Streptomyces collinus: one gene and its partner. The protein of the gene in region 1 interacts with the protein of each later gene in a pairwise test. Links are inferred from orthologs where the notes say so. Each region holds a gene or a part of one and is shown on either strand. Other genes may lie near its edges.

Region 1 (11,880 bases):
GAGAGCACGTGTCTGCGCATCCTGCGCCGGGCAGGCGCCCGCGTAGGCATCAGCCCGTGCTTCCACTCGCTGCGAGACACCCCTCAGGCTCTGCGCTTCGCCCGTCTGGCTCTGGCCGGCCTCCAGGGCACCGGCCCCGGCGTCGCGCGGTTCGACGACGACCCGCTGGCGATGGTCGTCGCCGCGGCGCCTGCCGAGGCGGCGCACCTGGTGGGGGTGGTCTTCCAGCCCCTGCTCGACCTCCCGGCCGCGGAGCGTGCCCGTCTCCTTCAGACACTGGAGCACTGGTACGCCGCCGCCGGCTCCGCCACAGACGCGGCGCGGAGCCTGTTCGTCCACCCCAACACCGTCCGCTACCGGCTGCGCCGCGTCGAGGAACTCACGGCCCGCTCGCTGTCCGATCCACGGGCGGCGTCGGACATCCGCGTCGCGCTCCTGGCGGTACGCCGGGCGAGCGTGCCCCTCAGTGACGCCAGGTCATGAACATTGCCTGGTGCCAACTAGTGCCGCATCAGGCAACGTTCACCCTGGGCGGTCTGCGACGATGGCGCCATGGACGAGGAAGTCATTCCTATTCTTCGCGTCGAGGACGCTGCGGCGGCTGTCGCGTGGTACGAGCGACTGGGCTTCGCCAAGCAGTGGGAACACCGCTTCGAACCGGGACTTCCCGCGTTCGTCGAGGTCGCCCGGGGCGGGGTGCGGTTGTTCTTGTCGGAGCACACGGGCGACGCCCGCCCCGACACGTTGGTCTACCTCCGCTTCGGTGATGTCGAGGCCCTCGCCTCCGAGTTCGGTGTGCAGGCGAAGGACGCTAAGTGGGCGCGTGAGATTGAGCTGCGCGACCCTGACGGCAATCGGCTTCGGATCGGCACGCCGACGGAATGACACTCGCCGGCGGCGCGCGGCAGGGAAGCTGTGCGGGTGGCTGAGCGAGTACGTGTCCGTGAGATCGAGGACGACGAAGGCAGACGGCTTCTGCGGATCATCCGCAGGGGCACCCGGTCGGTGGTGACCTGGCGGCGGGCTCAGATGGTCCTGCTGTCCGCGCAGGGCATGCCAGTGGCGAAGATCGCCGAGGTCACGTTCGCCAGTGACGACAGGGTTCGCGACGTGATCCACAACTTCAACGCCGACGGCTTCGACTCGCTCTACCCGAAGTGCAAGGGCGGCCGGCCGAAGACGTTCACGCTGCCCGAACGCCGCGAGATCAAGAAGATCGCCAAGTCCAGGCCTGCCGAGCACCACCTGCCGTTCTCGACCTGGAGCCTGGCCAAGCTGGCCGACTTCCTGGTTGCTGAGGGGGTGGTCGACGACATCAGCCACGAGGGCCTGCGCATCCTGCTCCGCGAGGAAGGCGTCTCCTGCCAACGCCTGAAGACCTGGAAGACCTCCCGCGACCCGGAATACGCGGCGAAGAAGGCGCGGGTCGAGCATCTCTACGCGATCGCCGACGGCGAGATCATGCACGAAGAGGGAGAGCCGGAAATCATCTTCTGCGTGGATGAGTTCGGCCCGCTCAACCTGATGCCACACCCTGGCCGACAATGGGCCAGAGCGTGACGCCGTGTTGAACCGGTCCCCCTCGGCCGACCGGAACAGCCGACCAAACTCCTCAACTACCTGGCATCCCCCGACAGCGGTCCCGCCCGGACCGTCCTACCGCCGCAGATCGTGGACAGCATCGAGACGGCGTCCGCGGCCTAACCACTGAAGAAGGTTGCTCAGTGGCCAAGATCGTGAGACGAACTACTCATGGCCACTGCTGAGACGCGACTGATCAGTGCAGGTAGGCGAGGTGCGATTGGTCAGCGGATTCGAGAACCTACACCGGCGCTCTCCCGGGCCGCACCGCCGTCCTCCCGGGCCAGCCGGTGCGGCCACCACACCTTCGGGCCGACGTCCATGAACAGGGACGTCACCAGCACCGAGCGCACGATGAAGGTGTCGATGAGGACGCCGAGGGCGACCGCGAAGCCGATCTCGGCGAAGGCCACCATCGGGAGGGTGCCGAGGGCGGCGAACGTGCCGGCCAGGACCAGGCCCGCCGAGGTGATGACCGCGCCGGTGGCGGCCAGGCCGGTGACCACGCCCGCTCTGGTGCCCTGGCGGGCCGCCTCCTCGCGGATGCGGGTGGTCAGGAAGATGTTGTAGTCGATGCCCAGGGCGACCAGGAACACGAAGACGAACAGCGGGAAGTCGGTCGCCTCGCCCGCGTAGTCGAAGACGTACCGGAACGCGAGCGCGCTGATGCCGAGTGCGGCCGTGAACGACAGGATCACCGTGCCGATCAGCAGCAGCGGGGCGATCAGGGCCCGTAGCAGGACGCAGAGGATCAGCAGGACGACCACCAGCACCAGCGGGATGATCAGCACGTTGTCGTGCGTGGTCGCCTTGTCCATGTCGAGCAGGGCCGCCGTACCGCCGCCCACCTTGGCGTCGGCGTCCGGTACCGCGTGCACGGCGTCCCGCACCCGCTCCACCGTCTGCTTGGCGGCCTCGCTGTCCGCCGGGGCGGTCATGGTGGCCTCGAAGAGGACCTTGCCCTCGAAGGCCGGTTTCGTGCCGGGCGGCAGACCGAGGGACTGGGGGACCACGCCCTGAGTCCCGGCGACCGCGCGGCCCACCTGCACGGCCTGCGCCTGGTTGCTGACGATGACCAGCGGATCACCGCTGCCCGCCGGGAAGTAGCGCGCCGACACCTCCTGGCCGGTGATCGAGTCCGGCTTCCCGGTGAAGGCGTCCGCGTTGCCGATGCCCTCCGCGCGCAGCTGGATCAGGCCGAGGGAGCAGACCGCCAGGGCGAGCGCCGTGACGGCCCAGGTCATGCGCGGGCGGCGGGCGATACGGCGGCCCGTGCGCGCCCAGACGCCGCGCTCGGTCGGTTCGGGGGAACCCAGGTGCGGGATCACCGGCCAGAAGATCCACCGGCCGAAGATCACCAGCAGCGCCGGGAACAGGCTCATCATCGCGAGCAGGGCGACGGCGACACCGATCGCGGCGACCGGGCCCAGGCCGCTGGTCGAGTTCATCTCGGCGGTCAGCAGCACCAGCATGCTCAGGACGACCGTCGCACCCGAGGCGAGCACGGCCGGCCCGGCGCGGTGCAGGGCCAGGGCCATCGCCTCGTGCCGGTCCTCGTGCCGGCGCAACTCCTCCCGGTAGCGGGCGACCAGCAGCAGGGCGTAGTCCGTCCCGGCGCCGAAGACGAGCACCGTGAGGATGCCGGCGCTCTGGCCGTTGACCGTCAGGCCCGCGTGTTCGGCCAGCACGTAGATCAGCGCCTGGGAGGTGAACAGCGCACAGACGACCGCGATCAGGGGGACCAGCAGCAGGGTCAGGCTGCGGTAGGTGATGAGCAGCATGACGATGACGACGGTCATCGCCGCGAACAGCAGCGTCGAGTCGATGCCCTCGAAGGCCTCCGCGAAGTCAGCCGAGGTGCCGCCCGGGCCGGTGATGTGCACGCTCAGCCCGTCCCCGCCGGTACCGACGTCGTCCCGGATGGACTCCACGGCCGGTGAGATCCGCTCCCAGCCCTCCTCGTCCATCATGATCGGCACGAAGACCTGCGCCGCCCGCGGATCGGGCTGCCGGTCGAACACCGGCCCCCGGGTCTGCTCACCGATGATGCCGTGGTCACGCAGCTGCTTGAGCTGCGAGACGTCCTCGGCGATCTCCGCACGGTCCTGCGCCGTCAGGCCGCTGTCCCGCGCGTAGATCACCACCGCCGGGATCTGCTCCGGCCGGAAGTCCTCGGAGATCTCCAGCACCTGCGTGGACTCCGCGGACCCCGGCAGCCAGGACGCGGCGTCGTTGTCCTGGGCATCGGTCAGCTTCATGGCGAACGGCGCGGCGATGAACAGCACGACCACCCAGAAGACCAGCACCAGCCACTTGGCCCGCCGCCCGCAGACGAGATGCGCGACGCCCTGCTGCCCGGTCATGCCAACCCCCTCTGTGGCAGCGCCCCGCCAGGGGCGCTGGGCTGTGACATGTGCGGCTCCGCCGCGTGGGCGCGAGCGACCCGCCACGGCCCGCGGCCGACGTACCACCGTTCCCACCCGGGACCGGTGCCCACAACCCCCGGAGGGCATGGCAGTCTTAGGACATGGCCGCGCAGATCAACCCCAGCATCCTGTCCGCAGACTTCGCCCGCCTCGCGGACGAGGCGAAGGCCGTGGAAGGAGCCGACTGGCTCCACGTCGACGTCATGGACAACCATTTCGTCCCGAACCTCACGCTCGGCGTGCCGGTCGTAGAGTCGCTCGCCCGTGCGACGGACACCCCGCTGGACTGCCACCTGATGATCGAGGCCCCCGATCGCTGGGCGCCCCAGTACGTGGAAGCGGGGGCCGGTTCCGTCACCTTCCACGTCGAGGCCGCCGCTGCTCCCGTCCGGCTCGCCCGTGAGATCCGGGCCAAGGGCGCCCGCGCCTCCATGGCGCTGAAGCCCGCGACCCCCATCGAGCCGTACGAGGACCTGCTCCCCGAGCTCGACATGCTGCTGATCATGACGGTCGAACCGGGCTTCGGGGGACAGGCCTTTCTCGACATCATGCTTCCGAAGATTCGCCGCACCCGCGAGTTGATCAGCAAGCACGGACTGGAGCTCTGGCTCCAGGTCGACGGCGGAGTTTCCGCTTCCACCATCGAGCGGTGCGCGGACGCCGGAGCCGACGTCTTCGTGGCCGGATCGGCGGTCTACGGGGCAAACGACCCGGCAGAAGCGGTACGTGCACTACGCACCCAGGCGGAGGCGACGACGGCGAAGGCCTCCTGGGCCTGCGACCACTGAGCCACAGCAAAGTGAACGGCTCTCATCAGGGCTGATCAACCGCGCCGGATCTGCAAGGATGAACGGCGAATCCAGAGTGTGAACAGCAGTGAGGAGATCGCCGTGTCGGGTATGTCGGCGGGCCGGTCAGCCATGCGGATGGGACCCGCTGAGCTGGTGCAGGCGGCGGCCATGGCCCGCCGCTTCTACCTTGAGGGCAAGTCCAAGATCCAGATCGCGGAGGAGTTCGGCGTCAGCCGCTTCAAGGTGGCCCGGGTCCTGGAGACCGCCCTCGAACGGGACCTCGTACGCATCGAGATCCGTGTGCCTGCGGAGCTGGACGCCGAGCGCTCGGACGCGCTCCGCGCCCGCTACGGCCTCAGGCACGCCGTCGTGGTCGAGTCTCCGGCCGAGGCCGAGGAGACGCCCGACCCCGAGAACCTGGGAGAGGTGGCCGCCGACCTGCTCGGCGAACTGGTCGACGAAGGGGATGTGCTGGGCCTGGCCTGGGGCCGCTCCACCATCCACATGGCGGCGGCGCTCGACCGGCTGCCGCCGTGCACGGTGGTGCAGCTGACGGGCGTGTACGACGCCGGGACCGCCGAACGCGGCTCGGTCGAGGCCGTGCGCCGCGCCGCCCAGGTGGCCGGCGGGGACGCCCACCCCATCTACGCGCCCATGCTGCTGCCCGACGCGGCCACGGCCGCGGCGCTGCGCAACCAGACGGGCATCGCCCGGGCCTTCGAGCACTTCGACAAGGTCACGGTCGCCTGTGTCTCCATCGGGTCCTGGGAGCCGGGCATCTCCACGGTGCACGACATGCTCAGCGACGAGGAGCGGGCGCACTACGCGTCCCTCGGGGTCGCCGCCGAGATGTCGGCCCACCTCTTCGACGCCGAGGGCCGCCGGGTCGGCCGGGACCTGGGCGAGCGGTGCATCACGGTGAAGGCCGACCAGCTCCGCCGGATCCCCGAGGTCGTCGCGATCGCGGGCGGGCAGCGCAAGGGACCGGCGATCGACGCCGTGCTGCGGTCCGGGCTCGTCACCAGTCTCGTGACGGACACGTCGGCCGCGGACTACCTGATGACGGCCGGCCCGGCGCCGAAGTCCGCGCTCAACCGGTCCGACCCGGACGGGGTCTGACAGGTGGCGGGGGAGTCGCGCGCGGTGCCGGACGACCCGGCGGGCCGGATCGTGGTCGTCCTGGACCTGGGCGGGGTCACGGACAAGGCGGCCTTCATGGACCGCTGCGCCCGTGACCTGGCCCTGCCCGACTGGTTCGGCCGCAACTGGGACGCCCTCGCCGACTCCATGGCCGACCCCGCCCTCTGGCCCGAGGGGGCCGGCGAGCGGGGCCTGCTGGTCGTCGTCCAGGGCTGGCGGAGGTACGCGGAGACGCGGCCCGAGGAGTGGCAGGTCGCTGAGGAGATCTTCGCCGAGGCGACGGACCGGGGCCCTGGGCTGTTCGTGACCCTAGGCCTTGGAGAATCCTCCGAGAGCCCCCCTGGCCAGCCTGGATGATCCGCTGGGGGCGGTTCGGGCGTCCGTCATGGGAGAATGAAGTACGTGCTCTTTCCCCCTGGCCGGCCGGTCCGGGGGTCACCTCTGATCGACTGGGATGTGCAGCACGTGCGTTTCCTCAATGACATCCAGCCCGGGTACGACCTGACGTACGACGACGTCTTCATGGTCCCCAGCCGCTCCTCGGTGGGCTCGCGGCAGGCCGTCGACCTCAGCTCCCCGGACGGCACGGGCACCACCATCCCGCTCGTCGTCGCCAACATGACCGCCATCGCCGGCCGCCGCATGGCCGAGACCGTGGCCCGCCGCGGCGGCCTCGTGGTGATACCCCAGGACATCCCGAACGACGTGGTCACCGACGTCGTCTCCTGGGTGAAGAGCCGGCACCTGGTGCTGGACACCCCGATCATCCTGTCCCCGCACCAGACGGTCGCGGACGCGCTGGCCCTGCTGCCCAAGCGCGCGCACAACGCCGGCGTCGTCGTCGACGGGGACCACAAGCCGGTCGGCGTGGTCACCGACGCCGACCTGTCCGGCGTGGACCGCTTCACGCAGCTCGCCGAGGTCATGTCCCGGGACCTGCTGCTCATCGACGCGGACATGGACCCGGGCGAGGCCTTCAACACCCTCGACCACGCCAACCGCCGTTACGCCCCCGCGGTCAACCAGGACGGCACGCTCGCCGGCATCCTGACCCGCAAGGGCGCCCTGCGCGCCACGCTCTACCAGCCGGCCACCGACGCACAGGGCCGGTTGCGCATCGCCGCCGCCGTCGGCATCAACGGCGACGTCGCGGGCAAGGCGCAGGAGCTGCTGGACGCGGGGGTCGACGCGCTCGTCATCGACACGGCGCACGGCCACCAGGAGTCGATGATCAGCGCCCTGAAGCTGGTGCGCGACCTCGACCCGCAGGTGCCGATCGTCGCGGGCAACGTGGTCGCAGCCGCGGGTGTGCGCGACCTGATCGAGGCCGGCGCGGACATCGTCAAGGTCGGTGTCGGCCCCGGCGCCATGTGCACCACGCGCATGATGACCGGCGTCGGCCGGCCGCAGTTCTCCGCCGTCCTGGAATGCGCCGCCGAGGCGAAGAAGTACGGCAAGCACGTGTGGGCCGACGGCGGTGTCCGCCACCCGCGCGACGTCGCCATGGCCCTCGCGGCCGGCGCGTCCAACGTGATGGTCGGCTCGTGGTTCGCGGGCACCTACGAGTCCCCGGGCGACCTCCAGCACGACGCCCAGGGACGGGCGTACAAGGAGTCCTTCGGCATGGCCTCCGCCCGGGCCGTGCGCAACCGCACCTCGGAGGAGTCCGCGTACGACCGCGCCCGCAAGGGGCTGTTCGAGGAGGGGATCTCCACCTCCCGCATGTTCCTCGACCCGGCCCGCCCGGGTGTCGAGGACCTGATCGACTCGATCATCGCGGGCGTCCGCTCCTCCTGCACCTACGCCGGCGCGGGCTCCCTGGAGGAGTTCGCCGAGAAGGCCATCGTCGGCATCCAGAGCGCGGCCGGCTACGCCGAGGGCAAGCCGCTGCACGCCAGCTGGAGCTGACGCGCCCAACGCCCTTGCCTGGAGCCCCCGATGGAAATCGGGGGCTTCGCGCATGCGGACGGCCTGCCGTCGTACGCCATGGAGATCACCGTATGCAGGGCAGCCGATGTCGACGTGCTCGACCGGTGCATCGGCTCCCCGGGGGCCACCTCGTTCCACGCGCGCCGCTTCGAGCGCCAGGAACGGGGTTCGAGTACCTCTCTCGTCGCCTGGCACGGCCGACGGCCCGTCGGTCATACGGAGGTGCGCTGGGGCGGCTGCGACGACGTGACGGTGCGGGCGGTGTGGCCCGGCCCGGCTACCGGGCCGTCGCTCCGTACGTCGGCCGCTGGTCGTTCGAGAACCACGAGGGCGTCCCGCGCGAATGTGTCGAAAACCTGATGTTCCTCGTGAAAGAGCTGCCCTGAGCAAGCCGTGCGCAACGGATGAAATCAGCTGCGCAACGAACCTCCGGCCGACTGCGAGGAACGCAATGATCTTACGGTTGCGCGCAAGGTTGCTGCATTTCACCAGCAACGCCGTTGCTCATAGGCTGTCGCCTCGTACGTGGCGTGGCGGGGACTCCGCTCGGTGGGTCCCTGCTCAAGGGTGCCCGCGGTCCCTGCCGCCCTGACCGGCAGCGAAAAGGAGCCAGCGCGTGCTCGACCAAGGCGCACCCCCGCAGAACCCAGGCCAGACAGCCGACCCCACGCCCCCCGGCATCGGTGCGCGCCTCATGCGCCGCAAGCCGGTGGAACGGCTGGTCGCGGAGGGTGGCCAGGGCGAGGGAGGCTCGCTGCGCCGCACCCTCGGGCTGTGGCAGCTCACCATGATCAGCATCGGTGCCACTCTCGGCACCGGCATCTTCGTCGTCCTCGGCGAGGCCGTCCCCAAGGCGGGCCCGGCCGTCACGCTCTCCTTCGTCATCGCCGGCCTCACCGCCCTGTTCTCGGCCCTGTCCTACGCCGAGCTGGCCGGCTCCATCCCGGTCTCCGGCTCCTCGTACTCGTATGCGTACGCAACGATGGGTGAGCTGGTCGCCTGGATATGCGGCTGGTGCCTGGTCCTGGAGTACGGCGTGTCGGTGGCCGCCGTCGCCGTCGGCTGGGGCGAATACCTCAACGAACTGCTCGACGGCACCATCGGCGTCACCATCCCGGCCGCCCTGTCCGCCCCGCCCGGCGACGGCGGCGTGTTCAACCTGCCGGCGCTGATCGTCGTGCTGCTCGCGATGGCGTTCCTGCTGGGCGGCGCCCGCGAGTCCGCCCGGGCCAACACCGTCATGGTCGTCGTGAAGATCGCCGCGCTGGTGATGTTCTGCGCCATCGGCGTCCAGGGCTTCCGCTCCGGCAACTACGAGAACTTCATGCCGCTCGGCATGGCGGGCGTCAGCGCCGCCGGCGCCACCCTGTTCTTCTCCTACATCGGCTTCGACGCCGCCTCCACCGCCGGTGAGGAGGCGAAGAACGCCCAGCGCGACCTGCCGCGCGCGATCATGCTGTCGCTGGTCGTCGTCACCGCGCTGTACGTCCTCGTCGCCGCCGTCGCCGTAGGCGCCAAGCCGTGGGAGAACTTCACCGACTCCGAGGCCGCCCTCGCCCAGATCATGCGCGAGGTCACCGGGCAGACCTTCTGGGGCACGCTGCTCGCCTTCTGCGCCGTCATCGCCATCGCGAGCGTCGTCCTGACCGTGCTGTACGGCCAGACCCGCATCCTGTTCGCCATGTCCCGCGACGGTCTCGTGCCCAAGGTCTTCGCCAAGGTCCACCCGAAGACCGGTGCCCCGCGCGCCAACACCCTGATCGTGTCGCTGTTCTGCGGTGTCCTGGCCGCCGCGATCCCGCTCGGGCAGCTCGCCGACGCCACCAGCATCGGCACCCTGTTCGCCTTCGCCCTCGTCAACGTGGCCGTCGTCGTGCTGCGCCGGACCAAGCCGGACATGCCCCGCACCTTCCGGGTGCCGCTCTCGCCGGTCATGCCCGCGCTGGGCTTCGCCTTCTGCATCTGGATGATGGGCAGCCTGTCGACCGTGACCTGGGTCGTCTTCGGTGTCTGGATGGCCGCCGGGCTCGTGTTCTACTTCGTGTACGGCTTCCGCCGCTCCCGACTGGCACCATCCGAGAAGTGATCGACCCACTGTGCTGAACGATCTCGACGAACGCATCGTGCACGCCCTCGCCGAGGACGCCCGCCGCTCCTACGCCGACATCGGCTCAATCGTCGGCCTGTCCGCACCCGCCGTGAAGCGGCGTGTGGACCGGCTGCGGGCCACCGGAGCCATCACCGGCTTCACCGTACGGGTGGACCCGGGCGCCCTCGGCTGGGAGACCGAGGGGTTCGTCGAGATCTACTGCCGCGGGAACACCTCCCCGGAGACCATCCAGCGGGGTCTGGAGCGCTACCAGGAGGTCGTGGCCGCGTCCACCGTCACCGGAGACGCGGACGCGATCGTCCAGGTCTTCGCCTCCGACATGCGCCACTTCGAACGGGTCCTGGAACGGATCGCCGGGGAGCCGTTCGTCGAGCGGACCAAGTCCGTGCTCGTGCTCTCGCCGCTGCTGCGGCGCTTCTCGTCCGGGTCGCCCACGTAACTCCGTGGCCCGTTCCATGGGACACCTCTAGCCTGGGTGTCATGACCTGGCGACATTGATCCACCAGCCGTGCCTCCCGAGGACCGCCTCGGACGCCGTCCCTCCGGCGTCCGATCCGTCCTTCCGGGAAGGCCTCATGACACTCTCACCCGCGCGCGTGCCCGTCGCCGGTGTCCGCCGTCTGACCCGCACGCTGTACGGCTACGCGTTCCTCGACGACTTCGTCCTGCTCTACCCGGTGTACGCGCTGCTGTTCGCCGACACCGGCATGTCGCTCTGGCAGATCTCCTCCCTGTTCGCCCTGTGGTCGGTCACCGGTGTGGTGCTCGAAGTGCCCTCCGGCGCCTGGGCCGACGCCGTGTCGCGTCGCAGGCTGCTGTGGATCGGTCCCCTGCTCACCGCCGCCGGCTTCGCGCTGTGGGTGGCCGTTCCCTCGTACGGGGCCTTCGCGGTGGGCTTCATCCTGTGGGGCGCGGGCGGTGCCCTCGGCTCCGGCGCTCTGGAGGCGCTGGTCTACGACGAACTGGACCGGCTCGGTGCCGCCGACCGGTACGCGCGGGTCATGGGCCGGGCCCGGGCCGCGCGACTGCTGGGCACCGTGGCTTCCATAGGCCTGGCGGGGCCGGTCTTCGCGCAGGGCGGCTACGCGGCCGTCGGAGCCGCGAGCTTCCTGGCCTGCGTGCTGACCGCCGTCACCGCGACCCGGTTCCCCGAACACCGGGTGCGGGCGGAAGGCGCGGGCGACACCTGGGCGACGACCCTGCGGACCGGCCTCGCCGAAGTCCGCGGGGACCGTTCGGTGCGCGGCGCCCTGCTGCTGGTCCCGGCCGTGGCCGCGGTGTGGGGCGCGCTCGACGAGTACACCCCCCTGCTGGTCCGCGACATCGGCGTCGCCGAGGCGACGGTGCCCTACCTGATCATGCTGATCTGGGCCGGCGTCACCCTCGGCAGCCTCCTGGCCGGACCGGCCGAACGCCTCGGCACGAGCGGGCTCGCGATGCTGCTCGCGGGCGCCGCCCTCGCCCTGGCGGTGGGAGCCGTGTCCCGTTCCCTGGCCGGAATCGCCCTCGTGAGCCTCGCCTTCGCCGGGTTCCAGCTGGCCGAGGTACTCGCCGACGTCCGTCTCCAGCACCGCATCGACGAGTCACGCCGGGCCACGCTGACCTCCGTGGCGAGCCTGGGCACCGAGCTGGCCACGGTCGCCGCGTTCGGCGTGTACGCGCTGCTCGGCACGGACCTGCCGCACGGCACGGTCTTCGCGGTGCTGGCGTTTCCCTACCTCGTGACGGCCCTGGCGCTGGCTAGAGCTCGGGCTGCCACGGGACGACCGTGAAGTCGCCGGTCCCCTTCTTCACCTTCTCGAAGGGGGCGGAGCTCACGCACCGGGGAGGCTCGTCACCCTCGCCCGGACGGCCCGTCGAGGCCCAGCTGTAGCCGAGCCGGTCGTGGCGGCCGAGGTCGTGG
Region 2 (11,821 bases), 4.1 Mb from region 1 along the record:
CGCGATCCAGGTCCCGCTGCTGCTCCTGACGGCCGTCCTCACCGGCGCCTTCTGGGCCGGCATCGCCGGTGTCCTCAAGGTCACCCGCGGCGTCAGCGAGGTCGTCGCCACGATCATGCTCAATGCGATCGCGACCTCCGTGATCGCCTACCTGTGGCTGCCGGACGTCTTCGGCGTGAAGGTCGGCAACAACAACACCACCGGCGAGATGTACGAGTCCGGCTGGATCCCCGGCATCCCGATGGGCGCGGCCGGCGAGATCTACGGCCTGGTGCTGCTCGCCGTGCTGCTCGGCATCGGCTACTGGGTCGTCCTCAACCGCACCCGCTTCGGCTTCGACCTGCGCGCCTCCGGTGCCTCGCAGACCGCCGCCGCGGCCAGTGGCGTGGACCCCAAGCGCATGGTGCTCAGCGCCATGCTGATCTCCGGCGGCATCGCGGGCCTCGCCGGCCTGCCGATCCTGCTCGGTGACACCCACACCTACAGCCTGAACTTCCCCACCGGCATCGGCTTCCTCGGCATCGGCATCGCCCTGCTGGGCCGCAACAGCCCCGTCGGCATCGCCTTCGCCGCCCTGCTGTGGGCCTGGCTCGACAAGGCCTCGCCCGAGCTCGACTTCCACGGCTACGACAAGGAGATCGCGGTCATCATGCAGGGCCTGATCGTCCTCTCGGTCGTCGTCTCCTACGAGGCCGTCCGCGAATGGGGCCTGCGCCGCCAGCAGCGCCGCGTCGGTGCCGAACTCGCCGCCGGTCACGTGCTCGGCGCCCAGAACACGAAGGAGGTGGCTGGCCGATGACCACCGCGACCGACGTCAACCAGCCCTCGCTGCAGCCCGCGGCGCCGACCGGCCGTCGCCTGTCGTGGCCCGTCCTGCTGCTCATCATCGCCGGAGGCCTGGCGCTCACCTCGATCGTCCGCATCATCACGGGCGCCGACGGCATCACCAACGTCAGCCAGATGTCCACCGCGCTCCAGCTCGCCGTCCCGATCGGCCTCGCCGGTCTCGGCGGCCTGTGGGCCGAGCGCGCGGGCGTGGTCAACATCGGCCTCGAAGGCATGATGATCCTCGGCACCTGGTTCGGGGCCTGGGCCGGCTTCCAGTGGGGCCCGTGGACCGGGGTCCTGGTCGGCATCCTCGGCGGCGCGATCGGCGGTCTGCTGCACGCCTTCGTGACCGTCACCTTCAACGTCAACCACATCGTCTCCGGTGTGGCGATCAACATCCTCGCCCTCGGCGCCACCCGCTACCTCGCGCCCCTCGCCTTCGAGGGCCACACCGGCGGCTCCGCCAAGCAGTCCCCGGCGGTGGAATCCCTCGGGAACTTCACGGTGCCCGGTCTGTCCGACGCCCTGAGGGACCTCAACGCCCATGGCTGGTTCCTGATCTCGGACATCGCCGGCCTGCTCGGCGGCCTGGTCACCAACGTGTCCTGGCTGACGCTGATCGCCGTCGCGCTGATCCCCGCCACCTGGTGGATCCTGTGGCGCACCGCGTTCGGCCTGCGCCTGCGCTCCTGCGGCGAGAACCCGGTGGCCGCCGAGTCCCTCGGCGTCAACGTCTACAAGTACAAGTACATCGCCGTCGTCATCTCCGGCGGTCTGGCCGGCCTCGGCGGTGTCTTCCTGTCCATCGTGGCCAACCCCTTCTACCTGGAGGGTCAGGTCAGCGGACGCGGCTTCATCGGCCTCGCGGCGATGATCTTCGGCAACTGGATGCCGGGCGGCCTCGCCCTCGGCGCGGGCCTGTTCGGCTACACCGACAGCCTCAACCTGCGCGGCGGCTCCGCCAACGTCCACGCCCTGCTGCTGCTCGGCGCGCTGTTGCTGATCATCGGCGCCATCTGGCTGGTCGTCCGCAAGAAGTACGTCCCGGCCGTGTGCACGCTGGTCGCCGGCGCCCTGGTGTTCGCCTGGTACGCGACCACCGACGAGGTCCCGAACCAGGTCGTCTCCGCCACGCCGTACGTCATCACCCTGGTCGTCCTCGCCCTGTCCGCCCAGCGGCTTCGGATGCCGAGGGCGAACGGCATGCCGTACCGGAAGGGGCAGGGCAAGTGACCGACGCCGGTTCCGCCGTCGACTGGGAGAAGCTGCGCGCGGTGGCCCGGGACGCCATGTCCCGGGCGTACGCCCCCTACTCCGGCTACCCGGTCGGCGTGGCCGCCCTGGTCGACGACGGGCGGATCGTCTCCGGCTGCAACGTCGAGAACGCCTCGTACGGCCTCGGACTGTGCGCCGAGTGCGGTCTGGTGTCGGAGCTGCACAACACCGGCGGCGGCCGACTGACGCACTTCACCTGCGTCGACCGCAACGGCGACACACTCGTCCCGTGCGGCCGCTGCCGCCAGCTGCTCCACGAGTTCGGCGGCCCGGAGATGCTGCTGGAGACCCCCGCCGGGATCCTGCCGCTCTCGGAGATGCTGCCCCAGGCCTTCGGCCCGGAACACCTCAGCAAGTAACCCCCGTGCGGCCCCTCTGAGTTGCTCACGCGACCGGCTCAGAGGGGCCGTGCGGCTTCTGGAACCCTCGGAAGGAAGCCAAGCCATGGCCATGGACGTCATCTCCGTCATCCGCACCAAGCGGGACCGCGGTGAACTCAGCGACGCACAGATCGACTGGGTCATCGACGCGTACACCCGCGGGGAGGTCGCCGACGAGCAGATGTCCGCCCTCGCCATGGCGATCCTGCTGAACGGCATGAACCGCCGCGAGATCGCCCGCTGGACGGCCGCGATGATCGCCTCCGGCGAGCGCATGGACTTCGCGTCCCTGTCCCGCCCGACCGCCGACAAGCACTCCACGGGCGGCGTCGGCGACAAGATCACCCTGCCGCTCGCCCCCCTGGTCGCCGCCTGCGGCGCGGCCGTACCGCAGCTGTCCGGCCGCGGCCTCGGCCACACCGGCGGCACCCTGGACAAGCTCGAAGCGATCCCCGGCTGGCGTGCGCTGCTCTCCAACGAGGAGATGCTGCACGTCCTCGACACCACCGGCGCGGTCATCTGCGCCGCGGGCGACGGCCTGGCCCCCGCCGACAAGAAGCTCTACGCCCTGCGGGACGTCACCGGCACGGTCGAGGCCATCCCGCTGATCGCCTCTTCGATCATGTCCAAGAAGATCGCCGAGGGTACGGGCTCGCTGGTGCTGGACGTGAAGGTCGGCACCGGCGCCTTCATGAAGACCATCGAGGACGCCCGTGAGCTGGCCTCCACGATGGTCGGCCTCGGGACCGACCACGGCGTGAAGACGGTCGCGCTCCTCACGGACATGTCCACCCCCCTCGGTCTGACCGCCGGAAACGCCCTGGAGGTCCGCGAGTCGGTGGAGGTCCTGGCGGGCGGCGGCCCGGCGGACGTGGTCGAGCTGACGGTCGCCCTGGCCCGCGAGATGCTGGACGCGGCCGGGGTGAAGGACGCCGACCCGGCGAAGGCGCTGGCCGACGGCTCCGCGATGGACGTCTGGCGGCGCATGATCGCGGCCCAGGGCGGCGACCCGGACGCGACGCTTCCGGTGGCCCGCGAGCAGCACGTGATCAAGGCCCCGGCCTCGGGTGTCCTGACCCGCCTCGACGCCTACGGCATCGGCGTCGCGGCCTGGCGCCTCGGCGCGGGCCGTGCCCGCAAGGAGGACCCGGTGCAGGCGGGCGCCGGCGTCGAGATGCACGCCAAGCCGGGCGACACGGTCACGGAGGGCCAGCCCCTCCTGACCCTCCACACCGACACACCCGAGCGCTTCGAGTACGCCCTCCAGTCGATCGAGGGCGCCTATGACGTCGCGGCGCCCGGGACGGACTTCACGGCGTCGCCGGTGGTGCTGGAACGTATCGCCTGACCAGGCGGTTTCCCCTTCGGGTGAACGGGATCGGTGGACCCCCGCCGGTCCCGTTCGGCATGCTGGGATCGGTGACGCACCGATTGGAGAACCGCCATGAGCGCACTCACCGTCGACCACTCGCCGGCCAACGGGCACGAGTGGGACGACCTCGTCCGGATCTGGCAGGAGACGGACGCGCCAGAGGGCTGCAAGGTGGAGATCATCGAGGGGATCGTCACCGTGGCACCACCGCCGTCCAACGCCCACAACGACATCGCTGACCTGGTTCAGCGCGCCTTGTACGAGGTCATCCCCAGGCACTGGGGCATCTACCAGACCCTGGGTACGGCGGTCCCGTCCCGTGACGGGCTCTACATTCCTGATCTTGCAGTAGCCCCCAGGCAGGTTCTCCGGGACGAGGGTGGCAACTTCATCCCAGCGGCTGCCGCCGAACTCATCGTCGAGATCACGTCCAAGTCGAACGCGGCGCACGACCGGATCAAAAAGGCCGCAGGCTACGCCCAGGCGGGTGTCCCGCTGTATCTGCTCATCGACGGCTGGGCCCCCGGCGGTCCCACCATCACGCTCTACGGCGAACCGCAACGGGATGTCTACCGGGTTCTCGACGCGGGCAAGTTCGGAGAACTCATCACGCTGCCCGAGCCCTTCGGCCTCGATATCGACACCGGCGAGTTCGCCGAGAACTGAGTCACCCCAACACAGCCGCCACCCCCACCAGCACCGGCACCGCCAGCACCGTCGACAGCAGGATCGCCTCCCTCGCCAGCACCTCGCCCACCCGGTAGCTGCTCGCGTACGTGAAGAGGTTCTGCGCCGCCGGCAGCGCCGACGTCACCACCACGTCGAGCAGCAGGGCGCCGCGCAGACCGAAGACGCCCGCCGCGAGGGCCCAGGCGACCAGGGGCTGGACCACGGACTTCAGGGCCACGGCGAGGAGTACCGGGGCCCGTTCCGCGCCGCGCAGCGGGAGCGTGCTGCCGCGCAGGGAGATGCCGAAGGCCAGGAGCACGGCGGGCACCGACATGTTGCCGATCAGGGTCAGGGGGTCCAACAGCGGGCCCGGCACCGTGCGGCCCGACGCCGAGACCACCACCCCGGCCAGGGAGCCCAGCGCTATCGGATTGCGCAGCGGCGTGAGCAGCCGCTGCCACAGGGGACGCTTCCCCCCGCCGCTCGCCAGGTCCAGCACCGTCAGCGCCACCGGTGTGACACCGACCAGCTGGAACAGCAGCACCGGCGCGACCAGCGACGCGTCACCCAGCACGTACACGGCGATCGGAATGCCCAGGTTCCCGGAGTTGACGTAGCTGGAGCACAGCGCGCCGATCGTCGTCCGGCCCACGCCCCAGCCGCGCGCCGCCCCCACCGCCACGAAGATCCCCGCCACCGCTGCCGTGCTCATCGCCGTGACCAGCAGCCGGTCGGAGAAGATCACGGACAGGTCGGCCTGCGCGAGGGTCGTGAAGAGCAGCGCCGGCGACGCCACATGGAAGGCGAGCTTCGTCAGGACCTCACGGCCGCCGTCGCCCAGATACCCCCGCCGGCCGATCAGATAGCCGACGCCGATGACGACGGCGATGACCGCGAACCCGCTCAGCACCCCCTGCACGGCTCCTCCCCACCGGCGACGAGGGCAGCGGGCAGTACGGCGGGGCCGGATCGGTGGGGCATACAGCCAACCCTCCGGGGAAGGCACTGCCCAGGTCAATGTGATCCTTACGGCGCCGACAGGACGGACAGCCGCGATGAGTTACCGCCGCCCGCCCGGTCTACCGATCGTGGACGCCATGACACCGCCCGTGCTCGTACTGCCCGGCCCCGTCACCCGGGACGAGGTGAGGGGGCTCAGCGACGATGTGCGGGCACTGCTGCACGGCAGCGGTGCCCGGGTCGTGGTGTGCGATGTCGCGGGCCTGGGGCCGCCGGGCCTCGCCGCCGTCGATCTGCTGGGGAGGCTCCAGCTGGCCGCCCGCCGCGCCGGGGGGCGGATCCGGCTGCGCGACCCCGATCCGGCGCTACGCGCCCTGCTCGACCTGGTCGGTCTCGGCTTCGAGGTGGAGGGGGAGGTCGAAGAGCGGGAACCAGCGCTGGGTGTCGAGGAAGCAGTGGAACCCGGTGATCCGGCCGTCTGAGATCTCCAGCACCTGGACCGCCCACGGCGTGAAGCCGCCCTTCTCGGGGTCCGGCTTGTACTGGGCGAACCCGGGCAGGCCGTTGACCTGGACGGGCACCAGCCGGGAGCCCGCGCAGGGCGCGCCGAGGGTGGTCATGAAGCCGGTGATGTCCCGCGTGCCGGTCAGCCACAGGTCGAACGGCGGCATCGTCATGACCGCGTCCTCGTGCAGCAGCGCCGTCAGCGCCGTCATGTCGTAGCCCTCGAAGGCCGCCACATAGCGGTCCAGCAGCTTCTGCTGGTCCTCGTCCAGCGGGTCGGAGACGGCCGCCGCGGCGCCCCGCTCCTGCCGCTCGGCGAGGGTGGCACGGGCCCGCTGGAGGGCGCTGTTCACCGACGCCACCGAGGTGTCCAGCAGCTCGGCGACCTCACTGGCCTTCCAGGCCAGGACCTCGCGCAGGATCAGCACGGCCCGCTGCTTGGCCGGGAGCTGCTGCAGGGCGGCCATGAACGCGAGCCGCACGGACTCCTTGGCGATCGCCGCCTCCGCCGGGTCACCGGTGGTGGGCAGCACACGGGCGTCCGGCATGGGCTCCAGCCAGGTGTTGTCCGGTCGGGGGGAGAGGGCGGCCTGGGCGAGCGGGGTGGACTCGGTCAGGTCCATGGGCCGGGCGCGCTTGTTGCCCGCGGTCAGCATGTCCAGGCACACGTTGGTCGCGATGCGGTAGAGCCAGGAGCGCAGACTGGAGCGGCCCTCGAATGTGGCGTAGCTGCGCCAGGCGCGGACCATCGTGTCCTGCACCGCGTCCTCCGCCTCGAAGGAGGAGCCGAGCATCCGGTAGCAGTACCCCGTCAGCTCCGTCCGGTGTGCCTCCAGCCTGCTGTCCAGGTCCGTCGGTGCCGCCGTGCCGTTCGCCATCTCCACCCACCCCTGTGGACGTTCTGTTCACGCGCCATTGCGCTCCAGCACTCCGGAAGCTACCGCAGCCCACTGACAACGGCCCCCCGAGCGCACAAAAGCGCAGGTGGGAGCTGGTGATCCAGACCGGCGGCGACCGACGTGCGGGCCTTCACACGAGCTCCTTGACCGACATGAGCAGATGCCGGTGCTCCCCGGCCTCCGCGCCCGCATCCGCCTCCCCGTCGCCCGGCACGGCGTGCAGCAGCGCCCGCTGCCCCGCCCCGAGCAGTTCCAGCCGCACCCGTGGGCTCTCGAAGGACGTCAGGGCGTCCAGCAGGTAGGCCGGGTTGAACGCGACCGGCATCTCGTCGGCGCCGCTCAGCGTGGCGGGCAGCCGCTGGGCCGCCACGTCGTCGCCGTAGCCGGCGCGCAGCCGTAGGGATCCGCCGGCCGAGAAGTCCAGCCGCACGGGGCTGTTCGCCTCCGCCACCACCGCGACCCGCCGCACCGCCTCCGCGAGGTCCTCGCGCGCCACCTCGGCGACCGCTGCCCCCGCCATGTCGAACAGCGACGTGTACGACGGCAGCCGCCCGTCCAGCAGCCGCAGCGCGGTCCGCGTCCGCCCGCTCTCGAATCCGACCAGCCCGCCGCCCCCGCCCGGCTCCCACCCGATCCGCACGTTCCCGCCGCGCCCCAGCGACCGCGCCGCGTCCAGCAGCCGCCGCGCGGGCAGCAGTGTCTCCACGACCCCGTCACCGGCGGCGACCTCCGGCTTCCACTCCAGCCGCCGCACCGCGTACCGGTAGCGGTCCGAGGCCGACAGGGTCATCTCCCCGCCGTCGAGGCGCAGTTGTACGCCCGTCAGCAGGGGCAGCGTGTCGTCACGTCCGGCGGCGACCGCCACCTGGGCGACGGCGGTCGCGAAGGCGGCGGCGTCGACGGTGCCGTAGGGCGCGGGCGGCCCGGGCGGCGACGGGTACTCCGCGAGCGGCAGCGTCGACAGCCCGAAGCGCGTACCGTCCGCCTCCACCGTGAACCGCGAGCCCTCCAGCACACAGCCCACCGGCCCGTCCGGCAGCACCCGGCAGACGTCCAGCAGCCGCCGCCCCGGGACCAGCACCCGCCCGGGGGCCGTGACCTCCGCGTCGGCCTCCACCCGAACCGCCGCCTCGAAGTCGAACCCCGTCACGGCCAGCCGCCCCGCGCCCGCCTCCAGCAGCAGCCCGCCCAGCACCGGCACCGGTGTCCGGCCGGGCAGCGCGCGGGCCGCCCGGCCCACGGCATCGGCGAACTCCGTACGGTCGATGCGGAGCTCCATGAAAAATCCCCCTGCTCGAAACCGGTGACCAGCCGGCGCGGACGTTATCCGCACCCACTGACAACCGGCCCCGACCAGGGGGGATGCCGCAGAGTCTCAGGCGGCCGTGGCCAGTTCCCGGCGCTGCAGCCGGGCCGCCCGGGTGCCGAAGACCGTGATGGTGACGACGCCCAGGACCGCCAGGAGTCCGACCCCGACCGTCCCGGCCCAGCCGCCCGCGTGGAAGGCGATCGCGCCGACCGTGCTGCCCGCGCTGGAACCGATGTAGTACGCGGACTGGTACAGCGCCGAGGCCTGGGCGCGGCCGTGCGTGGCCGTCTTGCTGACCGCGGAGGAGGCGACCGCGTGGCCCGCGAAGAAGCCCGCCGTGATGAGGACCAGGCCCGCCAGGACCAGCGGGAGCGAGTCCGCCAGGGACAACAGCAGACCCGCCGTCGTCGTACCGCCCGCCGCGTACAGCGCGCCCCGCCGGCCCAGCCGCCCGACCAGCCGGCCCGCCGTCGACGCCGACACCGTGCCGACCAGGTAGACCAGGAAGATCGAGCCGATGATGCCCTGCGGCAAGGAGAACGGAGCCTCGGTCAGCCGGTAGCCGATGACCGTGTACACACCGCCGAACACCGTCATGAACAGTGCGCCGATCGCGTACAGCCGGCACAGCAGCGGGTCGGACAGGTGGCCGCGGACCGTCCGGGCCAGGACGCGCGGCCGCAGCGAACCGGCCTTGAAGTGCTTGGGGGCGGGGAGCAGCAGCCGGAAGGCCACCGCGCACGCCACCGCGATCACACCGATGACCCCGACGGCGATCCGCCAGCCCCATTCCTGCGCGACCCAGCCGGTGATGACCCGGCCGCTCATCCCGCCGACGCTGTTGCCCGCGACGAACAGTCCGATCGCCGTGACCAGCGCCTTCGGGCTGACCTCCTCCGCGAGATACGCCGTCGCCGAAGCGGGCAGCCCGGCGAGGGCGGCGCCCTGCAGCGCCCGCAGCGCGATCAGCACACCGAGAGAGGGGGCGAGCGGCACCAGCAGCCCGAGCGTGACGGCCACCGCGAGCGACGCGGTCATGACCGCCCGGCGTCCGAAGCGCTCCGACAGGGCGCTCATCGGCAGCACGAACAGCGCCAGCCCGCCCGTCGCGGCGGCCACCGTCCAGCTCGCGTCGCTCGCCGCCACACCGAACTCGCCGGAGATCAGCGGGAGCAGCGCCTGCGTGGAGTACAGCAGCGCGAAGGTCGCGACACCCGCGAGGAAGAGGGCGAAGCTCATCCGGCGGTAGCCGGGGCCGCCCGGGGAGACACGTGCATCGGGGGTGGGAACAGAGGCATCGGCGCCCACGATCGTGGACGCCCCGGTACTGGCGGGAGACATGCCTCGAACCTACGGACGCCGCACTCATCCGTCCAATGCATGGAACGGTCATAATCGTTCCCATGGTGCATCAACCAAGCTCACAGCCACGCCTGTCACCAAGCAGTGACACAGAAGACATGGCAGAGATGTCGAAGCTGCTGGCGCCGCGCCTCGCCTACTTCGCGGGCGTCGCCCGCACCGAGCACGTCACCCGCGCCGCCCAGGAGATGAACGTCCCCCAGTCGACCCTGTCCCGCTCCATGGCCCGCCTGGAGCAGGACCTGGGCGTCGACCTGTTCGCCCGGCACGGCCGCACGGTCTCCCTCACCCCGGCCGGCCGCACCTTCCTCACCTCCGTCGAACGTGCCCTGGCCGAGGTCGAGCGCGCCGCCGAGGAGGTCCGCGCCGACGCCGACCCGACCACCGGCAAGGTCGCCTTCGGCTTCCTGCACACCATGGGCGCCGAGACCGTCCCGGGCCTGCTGCACGCCTTCCGCGCCGACCACCCGCGCGTCCGTTTCAGCCTCGTCCAGAACTACGGGGAGGCCATGCTGGAACGCCTCCGCGCCGGCGAGCTCGACCTGTGCCTGACGTCCCCGGTGCCGGACGCCCCCGACCTCGTGGCCCGCCGCCTGGACGAGCAGAAGCTGCGCCTGGTCGTCCCCGCCGACCACTCCCTGGCCGGCCGCCGCCGCATCCGCCTCGCCGAGGCCGCGGACGAAACCTTCGTCACCCTGGAACCCGGTTACGGCCTGCGCCGCATCACCGACGACCTCTGCAAGGAGGCCGGCTTCAAGCCCCGCATCGCCTTCGAGGGCGAGGAGGCGGAAACGCTGAGGGGCTTGGTGGCGGCGGGCCTGGGAGTGGCCCTCCTGCCCCCGCCGGCGGTCCCGCGCCCCGGGGTGGTGGAACTGACGGTCACGGCCCCCCGCGCGGCCCGCGAGATCGGCGTGGCCTGGCTGGAGGGCCATCCGGACACGCCGCCGGTGGCGGCTTTCAAGAAGTTCCTGCTCTCGAGAAGAGGCAGTTTGCTGCCGACTTGAGGGGCGCGGGGAACTGCGCGAGCAACCCACCACAAACCCGCACCCCGAAAACCACGGGCACCTCACATGGCGCTACCGCCTCGAAGGACTGAACCCCGCCGCGAGCGGCATCCGCAACCCCAACGGCGGCGGCGCCGCGAACGCGTCCCGCACGGGCCTCGACACCACCCGCCCGAACAACGCCCCCATCACGAAGTCCTCGGCCAGCGCCAGCACTTCGTCCCGGTACTGGTGCAACCCGTGCCCGTCGGCGTGCACTTCGAACCGGCACACGTCCCGGTTCGCCTTCTTCGCCCGCGCCGCCAGCCGGAACGACAGCTCGGGATCCGTCCGCCCGTCGTTCGTGCCGTGCACGATCAGCACCTGGCGTCCGACCAACTGCTTCACCGGTTCGGGTGGCGCCGCGACGTCCTCCTCCGGCAGCCAGGGGGCGAGCGCCAGCACGGAGTTGACGGCGTCGTGGCCCCCCGCCCGCAGCCCTGCCCGGCCGCCCATCCCGAGACCCACGAGGCAGACCGGGACGTCCCCGTAGCGCCGTACGATCTCGTCGGCCGCCCAGGTGGCGTCCTGCGCGAGATGGGCCTCGCTGCCGTTCCAGCCGCGGTAGCGGTAGTGCACCACGTGCGCGGCGAGACCCTCGTCCCGGCCCGCGCGGGCCAGCCGTCGCCCGACGGCGCGCATGGAGGCGGTCGCCAGCATGGGGGACGGTCTGCGGGCGGAGACCTCGTCACCGCCGGGGAGCAGCAGCACCGCGCCGCTCACCGCCGTCGGCTGCGGACCGAGTGCCCTGCCCAGCCGGGCCCTGCGAACCGGCGTCGCTTGGTGTGCCATGACAGAACAGTGTCAGAAGCGCGGGTGTACTCGACCCGTCCTCGGGGTCACCGTTACGTATCGACGAAAAAGTAAAGCAGCCGGGGCCGCGCCCTCTACGCGCGTAGGAGTTAGAGTGCGGAAATGACGAGCCAGACCACCGCGAACACCCCGACAACGGACCAGATCCACCGGGCGCCCAAGGTTCTGCTGCACGACCACCTCGACGGCGGTCTGCGCCCCGGCACCATCGTCGAACTCGCCCGCGAGAGCGGCTATACCCAGCTCCCCGACACCGACCCCGAGAAGCTCGGCGTGTGGTTCCGCGAAGCCGCCGACTCCGGCTCCCTGGAGCGGTATCTGGAGACGTTCTCCCACACCGTCGGCGTCATGCAGACCCGCGACGCCCTGGTCCGGGTCGCCGCCGAGTGCGCCGAGGACCTGGCCGC

Evidence for each region.
Region 2: the proteins of rpe (region 1) and dnaN interact in binary tests that used the Escherichia coli proteins (3 or more experiments, as listed by UniProt). The link is inferred for Streptomyces collinus from one-to-one orthologs.

Annotation. Positions count from the first base shown.
Region 1 is NZ_CP133771.1:1,466,384-1,478,263, reverse strand. What follows is about bases 2,953-5,951. They hold rpe (ribulose-phosphate 3-epimerase), read left to right. Parts: upstream 2,953-4,108; coding sequence 4,109-4,795; downstream 4,796-5,951. Other genes in these bases: RFN52_RS06550 (barstar family protein), read left to right, coding at 5,942-5,951; RFN52_RS06555 (sugar-binding transcriptional regulator), read left to right, coding at 4,874-5,917; RFN52_RS06565 (MMPL family transporter), read right to left, coding at 2,953-3,944. Also shown: RFN52_RS06580 (PucR family transcriptional regulator), read left to right, coding at 1-483; RFN52_RS06575 (glyoxalase superfamily protein), read left to right, coding at 553-885; more of RFN52_RS06565, read right to left, coding at 1,806-2,952; more of RFN52_RS06550, read left to right, coding at 5,952-6,295; RFN52_RS06545 (GuaB1 family IMP dehydrogenase-related protein), read left to right, coding at 6,404-7,846; RFN52_RS06540 (amino acid permease), read left to right, coding at 8,484-9,953; RFN52_RS06535 (Lrp/AsnC family transcriptional regulator), read left to right, coding at 9,964-10,416; RFN52_RS06530 (MFS transporter), read left to right, coding at 10,553-11,749; RFN52_RS06525 (Repetin), read right to left, coding at 11,718-11,880. UniProt on the Escherichia coli protein: Catalyzes the reversible epimerization of D-ribulose 5-phosphate to D-xylulose 5-phosphate.
Region 2 is NZ_CP133771.1:5,543,550-5,555,370, forward strand. The notes cover bases 6,093-9,032. They hold dnaN (DNA polymerase III subunit beta), read right to left. Parts: upstream 8,167-9,032; coding sequence 7,018-8,166; downstream 6,093-7,017. Other genes in these bases: RFN52_RS25365 (sigma-70 family RNA polymerase sigma factor), read right to left, coding at 6,093-6,866; RFN52_RS25375 (MFS transporter), read right to left, coding at 8,263-9,032. In the rest of the region: RFN52_RS25330 (ABC transporter permease), read left to right, coding at 1-799; RFN52_RS25335 (ABC transporter permease), read left to right, coding at 796-2,061; RFN52_RS25340 (cytidine deaminase), read left to right, coding at 2,058-2,462; RFN52_RS25345 (thymidine phosphorylase), read left to right, coding at 2,548-3,831; RFN52_RS25350 (Uma2 family endonuclease), read left to right, coding at 3,928-4,521; RFN52_RS25355 (AEC family transporter), read right to left, coding at 4,523-5,443; RFN52_RS25360 (STAS domain-containing protein), read left to right, coding at 5,580-5,966; more of RFN52_RS25365, read right to left, coding at 5,850-6,092; more of RFN52_RS25375, read right to left, coding at 9,033-9,537; RFN52_RS25380 (LysR family transcriptional regulator), read left to right, coding at 9,600-10,562; RFN52_RS25385 (alpha/beta hydrolase family protein), read right to left, coding at 10,635-11,393; RFN52_RS25390 (adenosine deaminase), read left to right, coding at 11,517-11,821. UniProt on the Escherichia coli protein: Confers DNA tethering and processivity to DNA polymerases and other proteins. Acts as a clamp, forming a ring around DNA (a reaction catalyzed by the clamp-loading complex) which diffuses in an ATP-independent manner freely and bidirectionally along dsDNA.